One region of the Methylobacterium sp. NFXW15 genome, then DNA from elsewhere that is predicted to be linked to it. Evidence: predicted binding sites of a transcription regulator. Region 1 holds the regulator's gene; the other holds the start of a gene.
The links. The regulator LexA, encoded in region 1, represses DNA repair genes until DNA is damaged. The targets are predictions, from matches to a motif close to TGTTCNNNNTGTGTTCNG.
Positions count from the first base shown of each region.

Region 1 (3,390 bases):
CCATATCAAAATTTGGATTAGTAGTCGTAAATTTGGCTATTTAGTCTATAATCTACCAGATATAACAACATTATTGAGCAACTTAGTATCAAATGCAACTCTCACGGCAATCACCGGCATTATGAAATTCGGTGGCTGATACAAAAAATCTGTTTTGCGTATAATCCGTGTAGTCAGATCAAAACAACGCAACTTAATGTATCTAGAATTTTGATAACAAATTCTTTGGTTGTATCTCAAATGCGTGATGCGTCACAAAACTTACATGGATGATGCGCAGGCATAAGGGACTTACATTGCGGGAAGACGGTTCGATCGTCCCCGGCTCGCTTCTTCGGCGGTATCGTCGGCGCCGGCGGTTGGCATAGGATGTAATGGCAGTTGAGTGCGAATATTCGATATCGATATTTTCAGATCGGTTGCTATAGCATCATGATTGTGGGTCTTGTCTGTCTATTGGCGCTCATCTTTCCGTCAATGCTTCCCGCGCCGAAGGTCGACGTACCCACGCAGATCACGGTGTCGCTTGGCTCGAAGCCCAGCCAGCTGGACCGGATCCGAGCGGCCCTCGCCGAGGAGATCGCCGCCGGATCCGTGGCAGTGGAGCCGTTCGGCAGTTGGATCGCCGTGCGCATCAGCAACGGCGTCGTCTTCGCCTCCGGCGAGCCGCACGTCATACCGGCCAGTCTGGCGATCCTACGCAAAATTGCCGACGTGGTTCAGGCCGAAAAGGGGCCGGTGCGTATCGTAGGCTACACGGACGATCAGCCAATCCGGTCGGCGCGGATCTTCCGGGACAATCAGGCGCTGTCCCTCGCGCGTGCGGAGGCGGTGGCCGCCCTGATCCGCCCTGCCCTCTCGGAGACCGGACGGATCACTGTCGGCGGGCGCGGCGCGGACGAGCCGATCACCGAGAATGCGACGCCGGAAGGCCGCGCGCGCAACCGCCGTGTCGAGGTGTTGATCACCCGGCAGCCGTGAGGGCGGCCGACGGTTCGCGACGACGCTGGCAGCATCCATCCGGTCGGCGACACGCCAACGAGCGATGACACGCCGCCACCGACGAAAATCCGCCCGCCACCCTTAATGCCAAGCTTGTCTCTTGCAGAACACTTGCGGAACGCTTAACGTGTTCGCGATTTGTTTCAACGCGCCCGCCGCCATTCTGCGAGACCTGATCATGCTCACGCGTAAGCAGCTGGACCTCCTACGCTTCATCCAGCAGCGGATGCAGGAATGTGGGGTGCCGCCCTCGTTCGACGAGATGAAGGACGCTCTCGATCTCAAGTCGAAATCCGGAATCCACCGTCTGATCACCGCGCTGGAGGAGCGGGGCTTCCTGCGCCGTCTTCCCAATCGGGCGCGGGCGATCGAGGTGATCCGCCTGCCGGACGCCCTCGGGCGTGGTCCGGAGGCCGCCGAGGCTGCCGCCGCCTCGGCACCGGAGCCGCGCCGGTTTACCCCGAGCGTGGTCGAGGGCGGTCTGTCCAAGCAGCCGCCTGCCTCCCCTGCCCCGGCCCAGCCACGGGCCTACGAGGAATTCCGGGGGGTCTCGATTCCCGTCATGGGGCGGATTGCGGCGGGCACGCCCATCGCTGCCATCCAGAACCAGAGCCACTCCGTCACCATGTCGCCGGACTTCCTGGCGGGTGGCGAGCATTACGCCCTGGAGGTGCGAGGCGATTCGATGGTCGAAGCCGGCATCCTCGACGGTGACCTCGTGGTCATCCGCAAGCAGGAGACGGCCAATACCGGCGACATCATCGTCGCGCTGATCGACGATGAGGAGGCGACCCTCAAGCGTCTTCGTCGGCGCGGCTCCTCCATCGCTCTCGAAGCCGCGAACCCGGCCTACGAGACCCGCGTGCTCGGACCGGACCGGGTGCGGATCCAGGGCCGCCTCGTCAGCCTCGTGCGGCGTTACTGATCGACGGGGGACTCCCACTCCGGCGGCGTCTCCTCGGCGGGCTTTGCGGCGGGGGTGGGTCGCCAGGGTGGATGGCGTCCGGACGCATGGGCGTGGAGCGGCGCGAGGGAGCCGCCACTCAGGCTTAGCGAGGCGGCGCCCTGATCGGACAGGCGTCGCCGGTCGAGGATGAGGGGCGCTGCGCAACTCGACGGGGCCGTCAGCGCCGTGATGACGATGGCCGCGCGGGCGCAATCCTCGGGGAAGGCGCGGCTGTCCTTCACCAGCGCGATCGCCCGTCCATCCGTGAGGTGGGCGGTGCAGCCGAGGCGGTCGCAGCGGCCCGGTTGGGACGCGGCGAGGAGGTCGGCGGCCCGGCGATCGTCGCCATCGGCCTTCAGCCATTGCTCCAGAACGAAGCGCGAGGGCTTGCCGAGCAGGGTGAGGTGTCCGTCCGCGCCGCGCAGGGCAGCGCCCGTCCCCTGGCGATCGACATAGAGATCCTGCCGTTGCGGAAAGGCCGCGAGGGCGAGCCCGGCCAGGGCCGGTAGGAGGGCCAAGCGGCGCAGGCGCGAGGCGGGCAACGTGGCCAGCAGGAGCGCCGCCGCCAGCAGCAGCAGCGCCCCGGTGCCGAAGGCGGGCACCACCAGCACGGAGCGTCCGAAACCGGCGATCCATTCGGAGATGGCGAGCATCCCGGCCACCGCTTGCCCCATCACCCACCAGACGGGGTGATCGAGGGCGAAGGGATAGGCCACTGTCCCGAGCACGGCGCAGGGCATCACGACCAGTGACACGAGGGGGAGTGTCAGGGCGTTGCCGAGTACGCCGAAGGGCTGAACCGTCTGGAAATGGTAGGTCGCGAAGGGGGCTGTCGCGACCTGTGCGACGAGGGTCGTGGCCAGCGTGCCGACGATCCCCCGTGCGACGACGCCCGCCACTCGTCCGACCCGGCCTGCGCCGGGGCTGAGGAACAGCCTGCCATCGATGAGTCGTGCGCAGGCGACGAGTCCCGCCACGGCACCGAAGGACATCTGGAAGCTCGGGCCGAGCAGGGCCTCCGGTTCGCGCGCGAGGCAGACCAGGGCCGCGAGCGCGAGGTTGCGCAGGGACAGGGCGGGACGGTCCACGAGGATCGCCCCCAGCATGATGAGCGTCATGATGAGGCTGCGCTCGGCGGCGATGTCCCAGCCGGAAAAGGCACAATAGGCGGTCGCCCCCGCCATGGCCGCCCCGGCCGCGATCTTCTTGATGGGCCAGAGCAGTGCGAGGTGCGGCACCAGGGCGAGCAGGGCCCGGACGAGCCAGAACACCACGCCCGCCGCCAGCACCATGTGCAGGCCCGAGATCGACACAACAATGTTGCGTGTTGGCCGGCGATTAGGTCGCGTGGCTGAGCGTTGCGGTTGGTCGAGAGCGAGCTTCCCGTAGCCGCTGTCGTAGGTGCGCACAGGTACCGCGAGCTTCGTCGGGCTTCTGAGTTT
Region 1 is NZ_JAGEKG010000006.1:44,643-48,032, forward strand. It holds gene J4O73_RS14685 (OmpA family protein) at 382-981, shown strand; gene lexA (transcriptional repressor LexA) at 1,181-1,927, shown strand; partial or broken gene J4O73_RS14695 (ComEC/Rec2 family competence protein) at 1,921-3,264, opposite strand.

Region 2 (3,390 bases), on a different contig from region 1:
GGATGCTTCTTGGATTGAAGCGACTCGATCGCCTCGGCCAGCAGCCGTGCCTCCTCCTCCGAATCCCAGGCGCCCGTCACGGTCACGGGCTCGCCCGGCTCGTCCTCGGTGCGCAGGGTCTTGCCGAGGCGGCTCTCGTTCTTGGCGATCAGCCCCGAGGCGGCGGCCAGGATGTGCCCCGTCGAGCGGTAGTTGCGCTCCAGGCGCACCACGGTGGCCCCGGGGAAATCGTGCTCGAACCGTAGGATGTTGTCGACCTCGGCCCCGCGCCAGCCATAGATCGACTGGTCGTCGTCACCGACGCAAGCGACGTTCTTGCGCTTCTGGGCCAGCAGCCTCAGCCAGAGGTATTGGGCGACGTTGGTGTCCTGATACTCGTCCACCAGGATGTAGCGGAACCGGTCCTGATAGCTTTCCAGGATATCGGTGTTGTCCCGCCACAGCTTCAGGCAGAGCAACAGGAGGTCGCCGAAATCGACCGCGTTGAGGGTGGCGAGCCTGGCCTGATAGGCCGTGTAGAGCGCGCCGCCCTTGCCGAAGGCGAAGGACGTCGCCTCGCCCGGCGGCACCTGATCCGGCGTGAGGCCGCGATTCTTCCAGCCATCGATCAGGTGGGACAGGGAGCGGGCGGGCCAGCGCTTCTCGTCGATGTTCTGGTCGGCCAGCACCTGTTTCATCAGGCGCAACTGGTCGTCGGTGCCGAGGATGGTGAAGTCCGACTTCAGCCCGACCAGTTCCGCGTGGCGACGCAGGATCTTGGTGCCGATGGCGTGGAACGTGCCGAGCCACGGCATGCCCTCGCCCGCCGGGCCGATCAGCGTGCCGATCCGGTGTTTCATCTCCCGCGCGGCCTTGTTGGTGAAGGTCACGGCCAGGATGTCGAAGGGCCGTGCCCGGCCGGTCGAGATGAGGTGAGCGATGCGTGTGGTCAGAACCCGCGTCTTGCCCGTGCCCGCGCCCGCCAGAACGAGGATCGGCCCCTCCGTCGTCTCGACGGCGAGGCGCTGTTCCGGGTTCAGCCCATCGAGGTAGCCATCCGAATCCCGCCTCAGGGCGCCGAGGGCGCGGGCGGTGATCGAAGCGGAGGGGCCGTCCGCGGCGGGCAGGGCGTTCGGGCGGTTCTGCATCGTCCTTCACTGGACCAAATCGCGAACGGCGTCGAGGCCGCAGCCGCCCGTGCGGCCCCAGCGCGCGCCCGGAACCGCGTCACGGGCCGAGGCTTGTTCTCCCATAGGCCCACCCGACAGCCGAAAGGCCGAGCCATGCCCAACACGAACCGCCTCGCGGGGATCGCCCTCGCCGCCGCCCTTCCCCTCGCGTTCTCGGCCGCCCCGGCCTTCGCGCAGGTGCAGCAGGGCAACCCGAACGCGGCCAACCAGTCCATGTCGACCATGAGCAACAACCGCACGATGCAACAGGACTCGACGAGCCAGAACAACACCACGATGATGACCATCCAGCGCAGCCAGAATGCGGCCCCGCCGCCGCCGCCCGCGCCGATCCCGCGCGTCGGCCGCTGAGCTGCCCGGCGACGCGGGATTCACCGCGGCGTAAATTGCCCCGGCGAGGCTCGCGCGGCCTCTCGCTCGTCATGCTATAGGCGCGGTCGGGTGGCCCATGGGGGCACGCGACCGCGCGTTTCATGGCGCATCGCGATGTGAGGTCTGGAACCGGAACGGTGCGTGATCTGCTGACCGCGCTGGCAGGCGCGATCGTCCTCGTCCTGATCGCGGCGCTGGCCGTTCCGCCCTTCATCGACTGGACGGCCCACCGGGCCTTCATCGACCGGACGCTGTCGCAATCCCTCGGACTGTCTGTGCAGAGCCAGGGCCGCATCGAGGTGCGGCTCCTGCCATCGCCGCGCCTCCGGGTCGATCGGCTCGTCCTCGGCGCGAAGGGCGGTCCGTCCCTCGATGCCCGCTTTGTGAAGGCCGAGATCGCCCTGGCGCCGCTCCTCAAGGGCGAGGCGCGCTTCACCGAAACCCGGATCGGCCGGGCCGAGATCCGCCTGCCGCTCGGCGAGGGCGAGGCGGTCCGCCTGCCCAAGGGATGGCTCGACGGCCTCCGCGACCGGGATCTCGCCATCGAGAACCTGCAGATCCAGCAATTCCTCGTCACTACGGCGGTGGTCACGACCGGGCGGACCGATCAGTTCACGGCCGAGGATGTCCGGGTGCAATCGCCCGCCCTGATCGGGCCGTGGCGGGTCGAGGCGACGAGCGGCGGCGTGCCCTTCCGCGCCGTGAGCGGAACCCCCGATCCCGAGGGCCGCCTGCCTGTGAAGATCTCCGGCGGCGGCGACGCCACGCCCGTGTTCGAGGTGGATGCCCGCTTCGGCCTCACCCCCGACCAGGATGAGCCCCCTGCGAGCAATGTGACGGCGGAAGGCACTGCGAAGCTCGTCGTCGGCCCGCCGTCCCAGGCGGCGGGGGCCTATCTCCCCTTCACGGTGGCGGGTGCCTTCAAGTCGCGTGGGACGCAGGTGCGCTTCGATCAGGCGAGCCTGGATATCGATCCCGGCGGCAAGTCCCTGCGCCTCGAAGGCACCGGGCAGCTCGATCTGCACCAATGGCGCGCGGCCGTCTCGCTCAAGGCGCGGCGGCTCGACCTCGATGCCTTCCTCACCGCGACCGAGGGGCAGGCGCTGCTGGCACGCGGCGTCCCGCAGGGCGGCTGGGGTCTGCCGGTGATGCTCGATTTCGACGTCGCGGTGGAGAGCGCCGCCTTCGGGGTCGCCGAATGGCGAGACCTCGTGGTGGCGGGCACGGCGGAGCGGGGCGGCGGGTTGCTGCTTCGGCGCCTGTCGGCCACCGCCCCTGGCGAGGCGAACGTGTCGCTGAGCGGAGAGATCGAGGGCGCGCCCCTTCGCTTCACCGGGCCGGTCGCCATCGGCGCCCAGCAATCGGACGGGCTCGGGCGCCTGCTGCGCCGCCTCGGCGCCGAGGGCCCCCTGGTCGGTCTGCTCGACGGGCGGCCCATCGATCTCGCTGCCGATGTCGCGGCCTCGGCCAAGGACTTTTCCTTGCGCAACCTTCGCGCTGGGTTTGGGCCCGCGCGGATCAGCGGCAATGCCCGCTATCTCGGCCCGAATGGCGGGGCGAGGGGCCGGTTCGAGGCCCAGCTGCTCGCGAGCAACCTCGATGTCGCCGCCCTGCCGCCCCTTGGAACGACCCTGGCGGCCCTGCGCGACGTGGATCTTGCCCTGACCCTGCAAGCCAAGGATGTCCGCTTCGGTGCGGTCGGATCCGGCGCGGGCACCATCGCGGCACGGATCGAGTCCGATGGCCGGAGCTTCGTGGTCGATAGTCTCGACGTGATCGACCTCGCCGGGGCGAGCGCGACGCTCTCCGGCACGATCGCGGCGGACGGGACCGGCCGCATCGCGGGGCG
Region 2 is NZ_JAGEKG010000001.1:552,629-556,018, reverse strand. It holds gene J4O73_RS02660 (ATP-dependent helicase) at 1-1,127, opposite strand, end outside; gene J4O73_RS02655 (hypothetical protein) at 1,263-1,520, shown strand; gene J4O73_RS02650 (AsmA-like C-terminal region-containing protein) at 1,679-3,390, shown strand, end outside.
Region 2: J4O73_RS02660 (ATP-dependent helicase) is a predicted target of LexA. The motif match lies at 1,138-1,155, and genes of this name have one in related genera.